2 regions of the Altererythrobacter sp. Root672 genome follow, and region 2 is predicted to be linked to the other one. Evidence: predicted binding sites of a transcription regulator. Region 2 holds the regulator's gene; the other holds the start of a gene.
What was found. Region 2 encodes LexA, which represses DNA repair genes until DNA is damaged. Its sites were predicted from a motif close to GTTCCNCNCTTGTTCT; they were not measured.
Positions count from the first base shown of each region.

Region 1: a site for LexA is predicted at 3,049-3,064, ahead of ASD76_RS04035 (ImuA family protein). Genes of this name have one in related genera too.

Region 1 covers NZ_LMHH01000001.1:813,649-819,344, forward strand. Annotated here, with positions in the region: gene panB (3-methyl-2-oxobutanoate hydroxymethyltransferase) at 1-747, opposite strand, end outside; gene ASD76_RS04025 (amino acid permease) at 882-2,465, shown strand; gene ASD76_RS04030 (pyridoxamine 5'-phosphate oxidase family protein) at 2,508-2,978, opposite strand; gene ASD76_RS04035 (ImuA family protein) at 3,082-3,804, shown strand; gene ASD76_RS04040 (Y-family DNA polymerase) at 3,707-5,284, shown strand; gene ASD76_RS04045 (hypothetical protein) at 5,329-5,643, shown strand.
Region 2 covers NZ_LMHH01000001.1:1,074,500-1,080,195, forward strand. Annotated here, with positions in the region: gene trpC (indole-3-glycerol phosphate synthase TrpC) at 1-183, shown strand, start outside; gene ASD76_RS05225 (hypothetical protein) at 185-691, shown strand; gene ASD76_RS05230 (hypothetical protein) at 761-973, shown strand; gene moaC (cyclic pyranopterin monophosphate synthase MoaC) at 1,022-1,504, shown strand; gene ASD76_RS05240 (molybdopterin molybdotransferase MoeA) at 1,501-2,703, shown strand; gene lexA (transcriptional repressor LexA) at 2,774-3,460, shown strand; gene ASD76_RS05250 (ComEC/Rec2 family competence protein) at 3,463-5,661, opposite strand; gene gltX (glutamate--tRNA ligase) at 5,682-5,696, shown strand, end outside.

The sequences.
Region 1 (5,696 bases), 260 kb from region 2:
CGGCACCCGCTCGAACATGCCGAGCATGTCGTCGGTCACCAGGACCTGGCCGTCGCACTGGGCGGAGCCGCCGATGCCGATGACGGGGCAGGGCACCGCCTTGGTAACCTCGACCGCCAGAGGTTCGACCACGCCTTCGACCACGATGGCAAAAGCGCCGGCGTTGGCGAGGCTCCGCGCGTCGCTGATGATCTTTCCGGCCTCGACATCGCCTCGTCCGCGCGCGCCGTAGCCGCCGAGGACGTTGACCGCCTGCGGCGTCAGGCCGACGTGGCCCATTACCGGGATGCCGCGCTTGATCAGGAATTCGACCGTCTCGGCCATGGCTTCGCCGCCTTCGAGCTTGACCGCTGCGGCCCCGCTCGCCTTGAGCAGGTAGGAAGCGCTTTCGAAGGCCTGTGCGGGCGAGGCTTCGTAGGAGCCGAACGGCATGTCGACTACCACCACCGCGTGATAGCTGCCGCGCACCACCGCAGCGGTGTGATTGGCCATCATCTCCTGCGTGACCGGAACGGTGGACTCCAGCCCGTAAATTACCTGGCCAAGGGAATCGCCCACCAGCAGCACATCGCAATGGGCATCGAGTAACTGCGCCTGCCGCGCCGTGTAGGCGGTGAGCATGACGATAGGCTCGGCCGTAACGCCATCCTGCTTGCGCTTGCGGATGGCCGGGACGGTCAGGCGCCGCATCGGCTGCGGTGTCGGATGAGCGCGGCTGGTCGAGGTGTCGAGCTGGAACGTGGACATGAACGGCTTGTAGAGCCCTTGCGGTCGCTGTGCAAAGGACCAGCAACGCGCTTGCCTTGCGCACGAATGCGGTTAGCTTCGCAACCAATCGAGGGGTCGGTGCCGTTCCAAGTGTGCCGAAGTGGGAGAACCGCATGTTCGGTCGTGTCAAACCGTTGGACGCCATTTTGGCGACGGCAGAAAAGAAATCGCTGCATCGCTCGCTTGGCTGGTTCCAGCTGACGCTGTTTGGCATCGGCTCGGTTATCGGTACCGGGATCTTCGTGCTCACTGCGGCCGGAGCTCAGAAGGCAGGGCCAGGCTTGATGCTGGCCTTCGCCATCGCTGGTCTGGTCTGCATTGTTGCGGCGCTCTGCTACGCCGAGATCGCGTCGATGATCCCCGTCGCCGGAAGCGCCTATACCTACAGCTACGCCACGATTGGCGAGATCCTGGCCTGGACAGTCGGCTGGGCCCTGATCATGGAATACGCGATTGCCGCAGCTGCGGTGTCGGTCGGATGGTCGGGTTACTTTTCCGGGACCATACTCCATCAATTTTTCGGCATAAGTCTGCCACCATGGCTCGCAGCGGGTCCGCTCGCCCTAGGCGGCGCTGAGGGCGGGTTTATCAACTTCCCGGCGTTTGTGATTGCCTTGCTTGTAACCGGCCTGCTGATTGTCGGCACGAGTGAGAGCGCCAAGTTCAACGCCGTGCTGGTTGCCATCAAGGTCGTGGCTCTGACGATCTTCATCGCCTTGACCTTTACCAGTCCCGAATTCGACACCGCCAAGTTCAACCCTTTCCTGCCGGCCGGAGTGTTCGGAGGATTTGGTACCGGTGTCGGTGCGGTGGGTGCGGCAGCGACAATCTTCTTCGCCTATGTCGGCTTCGATTCGGTCTCGACCGCCGCCGAGGAGACCAAGAATCCGCAGCGCAACGTCCCGATCGGGCTGATCGGATCGCTGCTGTTCTGCACGGTATTCTACATTCTCGTCGCGGCCGGCGCGATCGGTACGCTCGGCGGCCAACCGATCATGGGGCCGAACGGCATTCCGTTCCCCGCCGGTTCGGAGGAACTGGCCCGCCAGTGCGCACTGGCACAGTACGCGCAGGAACTGGTTTGCTCTGACGAGGCGCTGGCCCACGTGCTTCGGTCGATCGGCTTCTCGACCGTCGGCAACATGCTCGGCGTCGCGGCGTTCCTTGCGCTACCTTCGGTTATTCTCGTGCTGCTGTTCGGTCAGACGCGCATCTTCTTCGTGATGAGCCGTGACGGATTGCTGCCCGAAAAGCTCAGCAAGGTGCATCCGAAGTTCCGTACGCCTTATGTCGTGACGGCTCTTACCGGCGGCGCCGTGGCGATTGCTGCCGCGTTCTTCCCGGTGGGGCAGTTGGCCGACATTTCCAACGCGGGAACGCTTTACGCCTTCCTCATGGTCGCCATCGCAGTCTTGGTGCTGCGAAAGAAGGATGCCGGTCGCAAGCGCCATTTCAGGGTTCCCGGCGTATGGATCGTTGCGCCGGTGACGATGCTGGGCTGCACGTTCCTTTTCTTCAACCTGCCAGTTCAAGCCATGCTTTTCCTGCCGATCTGGGGCGCGCTCGGACTGGTGATCTATTTCTTCTACGGCCGCTCGCACAGCCACTTGGGTCGCGGCATCGTGGAAGTACACGAGCCTGAAATCGCCGATATCGAACCCGATATCCCGGGCGTTCCCGATCGCGGACGTCCCTGACGTACAAAGGGCCGCTTTCCTCCTGGAGAGCGGCCTTTTCCGTTATAGCTTAGTCTGGACGTGCTGGCCGGCCGCGGTTTCGCGGATGTCGTAACCGAGCATCATCTTGGCGGTGTTGATCAAACCATAGTCGAGGTTCCAGATCTCGGCGTCCTCGATCTCCATGCGCAGCATCAGCAGATTGGGATCGTCCTTCCCGCCGGGAAACCAGGCCTGGACCGCGGGACTCCATTCCAGATCGAAGCGGGCAGCGTCGGTTTCCTCGATCAGGGTGCCGGAGAAGCGGGCGAACAGGTCGTGGCCTTTACCGGTGAACGTCGCCGTGGCTTTGCCACCTTGAGCGAAGGGGCCTCTACGGCTGGTGAAGAACCAGATCGTGCTGTGAGCCTCGCTGTCGAGCTGCGCCATCATCGGCACTGCGGTTTGGGGATCGTCACCGACCTGCAGGAACACGAACGGGCTATCCGCAAGCGTGGTCCAGAATTTGTGCTTGAGGGTCGTGGCCTTGTCCATGCGAGTTTCTCCGCTTTTCCGAACAACCCCGCAAGGCCGGGCACAGTTCCGTTGCCATTCCCTCCAAGTGGGAACATAAAGTGAACATTGGAGTCGATTCGCCGTGAACTTGTCCGCCTTCCCAACTGCCGCGCAGTTATCACTGCCGGGCGAACGCGCTTCCCGCTGGCGGGAGGGCTTGCCCTGCGCGCCGCATAGCGAGGTTTTCGCCAATGGGGACGAAGGTAGCGGGACGGCCGCGGCGCTGGCCCTGGCGCTCGATGGATTGCGCGGACAGGGCGGGGAGGGGCGCAGCTTGCTGTGGGTGCAGGACAACGCCTCGCTTCGCCTCAATGGGCGGCCTTATCGCGCAGGCTTGCCGCCTGCGCTGCGTAGCCGGGTGATCCATGTCCTCGCTCCCAAACCGGAAGACGCGCTGTTCGCGCTGGAGGAAGGAATACGCTGCCGCGACATGGCCTGCGTGATCGGAGAGATCGTGGGTAATCCCAAGGTGCTCGACTTCACGGCCTCGCGACGTCTGACGCTGGCGGCCGAACGGTACGGCGTTCCGTTGTTCCTGGTCCGTCACGACGCGCAGCAGGACCTGTCTTCGGCACGGATGCGTTGGCAGGTTCGCTCGGCCGCGTCGCTGCCACCGCAATGGAATGTTGCTGCTCCCGGCACACCCGCCTGGCATGCCGAGCTGTTTCGCGCCCGCAATCTTGCCACCGGAGAATGGATATTGCGCGATGACGGAAAAGGTCTCGCCGCCGAACGCCCTTCCGCCGCGCCGGATCATGGCGATCTGGCTGCCGCGGCTGGCGGTCGATCGCTGGCGGCAAGCTGAAGGCTGCGGCCGGGGGCAGGGCGCGGATGCCGAACCCTACGCGCTGATCGCCGAAACCGCCCACGGACTCCGTATCGAAGCGGTCAACGACACCGGCCTCGCCGCCGGCGCGCGGCCGGGCATGGCGGTAGCCGATGCCCGGGCCGTGTGTCCGGCGCTCAAGGTTGCGCCTTCGGACCCGCTGGGCGACCTCGCGTTTCTCGAACGCCTGGCGGCTTGGGCGCATCGCTGGGGGCCGTGGGCGGCGCTCGATCCGCCTGACGGTTTGCTGGTCGACATCAGCGCCGTTGCTCACCTGTTCGGTGGAGAGGAGCAGTTGCTGGCCGAGGTGCAAACCCGCTTTGCCGCGCAAGGCCTTGCTGCACGTGCAGCCATCGCGCCGACGGCCGGGGCGGCTTGGGCGATTGCCCATTATGGAAACGGCTCGCTGATCCTTACGCCCCAGGACAGTACCGAAGCTCTCGCCGGGCTGCCGGTGGCGGCCTTGAGGCTCGACGGCGAAGTGTTGCTGGTGCTGCGGCGGCTGGGGCTCAAACGCATCGGCGATCTGGCCGGGGTCGGGCGCGACGCGCTCAAGCGCCGGTTTCGGCATCGGTCACCGGCCGCCAATCCTTTGCTGAGGATGGACCAGTTGCTGGGCCGAGCACCGGAGCCCTTACTGCCGGTGGTTCCCGTGAGCACGGCCCTGGTCCAGCGCGGATTGCTCGAACCGATCCGCCACAGCGAGTTGCTCGCTCGCGTCGTGGCGGACCTTGCCGCCGACATGGCGCGCGAACTCGAAGCACGGGGGGAGGGCGCGCGGCGGCTCGAGCTCGGGCTGTGGCGAGTGGATGGCGACGTGGTGCAGCGCTCGCTCGAACTGGCCGCGGCCACGCGCGAAGCAGCGCACATCGCTCGCCTGTTTGCCGGTCGGCTCGACGATATCGATGCCGGTTTCGGGATCGAGCTGGTGCGGATGCGCGCGCTCTGGGTAGAGCCGCTCGCGGTGGTCCAAAGGGGCCTTGGCGCCCAGGCCGAGGATGCCGGCACTTCGCTGGCGGCCTGCATCGACCGGCTGACCATGCGGCTCGGCACGTCCGCCGTCCGCCGTCCCGTTCCTTATGCGAGCCACATTCCCGAGCGCGCGCAGCGTTGGCAGCCCCCGCTCGAACCCGAACCGGTCTCGCAGGAGGAATTGACGTTCCATGCCCGTCCGCTGAAGCTGCTCGACCGGGCGGAGCCGATAGCCGTGCTCTATGCGACGCCCGATGGTCATCCCCGTCAGTTCCGCTGGCGCGGTGGCTTGCATGAGGTCGTGCGCGTTGAAGGGCCCGAACGGATCGCACCCGAATGGTGGCGCGAAAGGGGCGGTACGCGGCTGAGGGACTATTACCGCATCGAGGACAGCGAAGGTCGCCGCTACTGGATTTACCGCGCGGGTCTGGCGGGAGACGGACGTGGCGGTGCGCCCGATTGGTTTCTTCAGGGGCTGTACAGCTAAACCATGGCTGGACGCGGCAATCCGAACCAACCTAGGGGCCTTCGATGCAAGCAGTGATCGAATCTCTCGTCACCGGTTATCGGTCGGCAAAGCAATATCTGTCGACCGTCACCGGTGCTTCCGAGGACCTGCTGCACGTTCACACCGGACTGCTGATCTTTGTCCTGGCTGCCCTGATCCTGCGCAAAAAGATGCGCTCTCCGATACCCCTCGCTCTGGTCGTCTTCTTTGCCACGCTGAATGAAGTGGTGGATTGGTATTCAGGCACTCCGCAAGCGCCCTTCGAACACTACATCGATTTTGCCAACACGGTGTTCTGGCCGACCGTGCTGTTCCTGCTCGCGCGGCGCTGGCGCTAGGCCAGCCGACCGAAAAAGAGCCGAGGGTTAAGACCGGGGTCTTGAAAGGAACA
Region 2 (5,696 bases):
ACTACCGAGCGCCTTGCGACTCTTGCTCCGGCTGGCACGCTGCTGGTCGCCGAGAGCGGCATCAACCACCACTCGGACCTCGAACGCCTCGCACAAAGCGGCGTGCGCTGCTTCCTGGTCGGCGAAAGCCTCATGCGCCAGCCCGACGTGAGGGCCGCCACCCACGAGTTGCTGGGGACCTGACTTGACCCGCGAGGTCGTCGTCAACGACCTGATGCAGCGCGGTTATCGCTATGTCCGCACACGCCCCATGGGCAAGGAATTCGATCCCGATTTCCTACCCGAACTGACTCCGGCCGAAATGCTCGAACTGGGAGTGTTCTGCGGGAAGTACATGCGCGATTGCCGGGCTGAGTTCCCCGCAGACTGGTTCGCCAAGGCCAAGCTTGCAGCCACCTTGCCCGACTGCTCCTTGAACTATTTCGGTGTCCGGGCCGGTAGCTCGCTTAGCGTGTGGCGGGACAAGGGCTGGCTCCATCCTGACGATCCGCGGGGGTGGTTCCAGTGGTATTGCCGCTACTACTCCGGTCGCCGTTTGGAAGGCGAAGACGGGCGCCAAATCGCCCGCTGGCGCGCGTTCCGCCGGCACGTCCGCCAGGTCGAGACAAACTGTGAGCCCGGTGATCCGTTCTGCCGGCCGCGGCAGCGCCAAGCCCTGTTGCAATGGGCCTACGACAGCCGCCGGATCTAGCCGTTCGCCCGCATGGCGTTTGTCCTCGGACTGGCGTAAGCTGGCCGCGGGTCATGGGGGAGAATGGTAATGGGCGGAGTGTTTCACTTGGCGATGAAGTCAGTCAGCACCCTGCTCGGCGTGCTGATGGTCTGCATGGGCGGCATCTGGGTACTTCAGGGCCTCAACATCGCCTTCCTCGACAGCTTCATGGCGAACGATCCGCAATGGGCGGTCTACGGCGCAATCCTCGCGCTGTTCGGCGTTGGCCAGGTGATCTGGAGCGCCACGCGCAAGCGTTGACGCCCGGGTCTGTCCTACTCGCCCCGGTTCTGTCATGGGCGTGAGCGGATGAACAAACTTACCCATCTGGATTCGCACGGCCAGGCGAGAATGGTCGACGTCGGCGGCAAGCCGGAAACCGCGCGCAGCGCGACTGCGGCCGGACGCATTCGTATGTCGGCAGAAGCGCTCTCGGCAATCCGCGACGGTAGTGGTCCGAAAGGCGATGTGCTCGCCGCCGCACGCATTGCCGGGATCATGGCCGCCAAGAAGACCGGCGAGCTCATTCCGCTGTGCCACCCGCTGGCGCTTGATGCGGTCACGGTGGACTTCACCTTCGAAGGCGACGGGATCCGCGTTACCACGCAGGCTTCGCTGACCGGCAAGACCGGGGTCGAGATGGAGGCCATGACCGCCGCTTCCATCGCCCTGCTCACGATTTACGACATGGCCAAAGCGATCGACAAAGGCATGGTCATCGGTGAGGTCCGCCTGCTCGAGAAAACCGGCGGCAAGAGCGGCACATGGAGGGCAGAGGGCGCGGGCGAATGACCCCGCCCCTACCCCTGATCGAGGCGCAGCAGCGGCTCCTGGACCTCGCCCGACCACTCGGCCCGGAAACCGTGACGGCGGAGCAATCGCTGGGGCGCTACCTGTGGAATGATCTGAGCGCCCGGCGGACGCAGCCCGCAGCCGATCTGTCGGCCATGGATGGCTACGCGGTTCAGGAGCCGAACGGCGGCCCCTGGCGCATAGTCGGCGAGAGCGCTGCTGGCCGGCCCTTTGCGGGGCTCCTGGAAGCCGGTGAGGCCATCCGGATCAGTACTGGCGCGCTCATGCCCGAGGGAGCCGTGGCCGTCCTGTTGCAGGAGGAAGCTCTCCGCGACGGCAGCGACCTGACCATCGCCCCCGATGGCGAAGCCTCCGCTCGACATATCCGCCGAAAGGGGTTCGACTTTGCGATCGGCGACACGATCCTTCAAGCCGGCACCCGAATGGGACCGGCACAACTCGCCCTCGTGGTTTCAGCCGGACTGGGCAGCACTGGCTTGGAAACCGGCAGCCTGCCTCGGGTCGCGGTAATCGACAACGGGGACGAGTTGGCGGTCGATCCCGCGGCGTGGGACGACCACCGCCTCCCCGCCAGCAACGGGGCGATGATCGCTGCCATGGTGCAACCGCTGTGCTCGTCGGTGGACCGACTCGGACCGGTGCCCGACAGCAGGGAAGCGCTGGCCAAGGCCCTGGGAACTGCGAGCGATGCCGATGTGATTGTCACCTCGGGCGGTGCTTCGGTTGGCGATCACGACCTGGTCAGGCCGGCGCTCGAAGAGTGGGGTGCGTCGATCGACTTTTGGCGAGTAGCGATGAAGCCGGGCAAGCCGCTTCTGGTTGCGCGGAAAGGGGACGCCCTCGTGCTCGGACTGCCGGGCAATCCGGTGTCCAGCTACGTCACGGCGTTCCTGTTCCTGCTCCCGCTCTTGCGCCGCCTTGCAGGAGCCAACAGTGCCTTGCCGGTCAAGTTCTCTGCACGAACGGCGACGGCCTTGCCTCCTGGTGGCCCCAGACTTGAGATGGTCCGGGCCCAACTCGCGGGCGGCATAGTCACCCCGCTTGGCCAGCAGGATTCGAGCGGCTTGCGCGCGCTTGCCATAGCCAATGCCCTGATCGAGCGGCCGATCGATGCCCCTTCCGCTGCGGCCGGAGACGAAGTCTCGATCTATTGGCTCCAAAATGGTGGGATGGGTTGACGAGTTCGCAAGAGTTGCTTAATTGTTCCTTGTTCGTTCCGAAGTGGAACATTTGAGGGAGAGCGCCTCCATGTTGACGGCCAAGCAGCACGAGCTTCTTCGTTACATCCAGGTAAAGCTGGAAGAGACCGGCATCTCTCCTTCGTTCGAGGAAATGAAGGAAGCGCTGGACTTGAAGAGCAAGTCGGGCGTCCACCGGCTGATCTCCGCGCTCGAAGAACGTGGCTTCATCAGGCGGCTTCCGAACCGCGCCCGTGCGCTCGAAGTTCTGCGTCAGCCTGAAAATGTGAGCCCTGCCTCGGCGCGGTCTGCACCGGCCAATGATTTGATTGGCAGAGCACCCCCACCGGCTTCCCGCCCCGAACCGGCGAACGACGTGATCGAGATTCCGCTCCACGGCCGAATTGCCGCCGGTGTCCCGATCGAAGCGCTCGAAGGCCAGGCCACGCTTCCGGTACCCGCTGCCCTCCTCGGAGCCGGCGAGCACTATGCGCTCGAGGTATCAGGGGATTCGATGATCGAAGCGGGCATCTTTGACGGCGACTTTGCGCTGGTGAAGCGGACCGATGTGGCGCGCGATGGCGACATCGTGGTGGCACTTGTGCGCAACGAGGAAGCGACGCTTAAGTACCTACGCCGCGAAAACGGCATGATCCGCCTCGATCCGGCCAACGGTGCCTACGATCCGCAGATCTATCCAGCTCATGAAGTCCAGGTTCAGGGCAAGCTGGCAGGGCTGCTGCGCCGCTATCACTGAGCCTATCGGCGGTCGGGTACTTTTCCCTGCCACCATCCATGGCTGCCTTGGCTCTGGGCGACAGTGTTCACGCGTTTGCTTTCAAAGGTGATCGCTAGTCCACCTGTCTCGCCAAGCGATCTTCGGTCGGCTTTGAACCAACGGGGACGGCAACTTGCCGGAAGCCAGCGGTCGGAGACCACAACGTCCACTCGTTCACATGCCGCAGCGAGCGCGCGTTCGGTGACGATCTCTCGGCTTCGGCTCATGAGAATTCGCCATTCGCGCGCACCACGCTGGATGGCAACGATGCAGAAATCACGGCTGCATTGCGCTCCGGGCCATTGTTCAAGCGGTACGGGCGAGCCTGAAACGCCAGCCAGTTCCATCAAGTTTTCGAGGGTGAAGTCGCTACGGGACTCGCGCAGCACCAGTAGCTGCTCGCCCTCGCCGGTTATCCCGACATGACGCCCGTCGCCGGAGATGAGCAGGTCGGGAATGGGGGTCGTCAACAACAGTCCAGTCGCGGCAAGCGCCGGCAATAGGCCTAAGAGGCGAACTCGACCTCGCCACAGCGCCAGCCATAGCCCTCCCACCACGAACAGCGCGAAAGCCAGGCCGCTCATCTGCGGCATCAGCTTGACTGCTCCGGGCTGCCCGGCGGTGAAGTGGGCGATCTGGAGCAAGAGTTCGAGCGACTGCCCGGCGAGCCACCAGGCTGGCGCCCCCGCCCCCACCAGGTCCAGAATCAACCCCAACGCAATCAGCGGCATCGACACGAAAGTCACGAGCGGGATCGCCACCACGTTAGCCACCGCGCCATAGATTCCCGCGCGATGGAAATGGAACAGCACGATCGGCGTCAGCACGATCTCGATCACTAGCCCGGTTGCCAGCAGCATCGCCGCCCGTCGCAAGCTCCAGGCGAGCCAGCCCTCCTCACGCGGCGCCAGAAAGGCCCGCACGGGCGCACAGCCGTGCAGCGCGACGATCGAAACCACGGCGGCAAAACTCATCTGAAAACTCGGCCCAGCCAGCGCTTCGGGCCAAACCAGCAGGACCGCGATCGCCGTTACGGCCACCATGCGCAGCGACAGCGGTTCGCGGCCGAGCGCCAGGGCCACGAGGACGAGCATGGCACCCACACAGCAGCGCACGGTGGGGACTTCCGCGCCCGTCAGCAGGGTATACCCAACCCCAACCAAGGCGCCCGAGCCCGCGGCGACCAATGGCAATCTCACCCGCAACGCCATCCATGGCCACAGCGCCAAAAGCTTGATCGAAACGAAGTAGGCCGCGGCGATCACTGCGCTGACATGCAACCCGCTGATCGAGAGCAAATGGGTCAGCCCCGCGTCGCGCATGGCCTCCTCGTCCGACGAGGCGATCGCGCCTCGATCTCCGCTGGCGAAGGCGGCGGCTATGGCACCCGCTGAACCGTCGAGACGGGACCGGACATGCTGGGACAGCGAACGTTGCACGCTCGCCAGCAGAGCCCCACCATGGGCCTTCTCGAGGAGTTCGATGTCGCCCTGCGCGCTTCCGGTTGCCGCCAGCCCCTGAAACCAGGCCGTGCGAGCAAAATCATAGCTTCCCGGCAGCATCGGTGGTTGCGGCGGCATCAGTCTCGCCTGCACGCGAATCCGCGCGCCTTCATCCAATCCCGGCAAATCGCGATCGATCGGAACATTGATCCGTACTTTGATCGCCCGCGTTCCTCCCGGCTCGCGCGTGGCCAGGACGAGACGGATTCGCCGCTCGGCGGGCTGTTCGATCCGCTCGAGTACGCGACCCTCGATCACGGTAGAGACCGGGCGCTCGAGCGGCTCCGCGCCGATCATCTCCGACCGTGCCCAGGCACAGGACAGTCCCACCGCATAGAACAGTCCCACACCGATCACCGCGGCGAGAACTTGCGTGCGTCGCTCCTTTCCCCGCCAAAGGGCCACTGCCCCAAGGGAGCTCATGACTCCCAAGACTGCCGCCAGAAGCCACTCAACCGCCTGGTCGAGCACGAACCACGAGGCTATTCTCGCCCCGAATGCAACGGCAAGCCACGGCCCCCTATCGAACCCCGCGCGAGCCAGAATAGCCTCGGCTGCATCGCCCACGCTGGACAAGTTTGCGCGTATTCGCCAAGGCGACCGCTGCAACGCAGCATCCTCAGGGCCGTCCTGTAGCGGCACCCATGGCGATGGCTGTGGCGAACCCATTGATTTCATTGAAGAGGAAGCGGTTGATCATGGCAAGCGGTAGC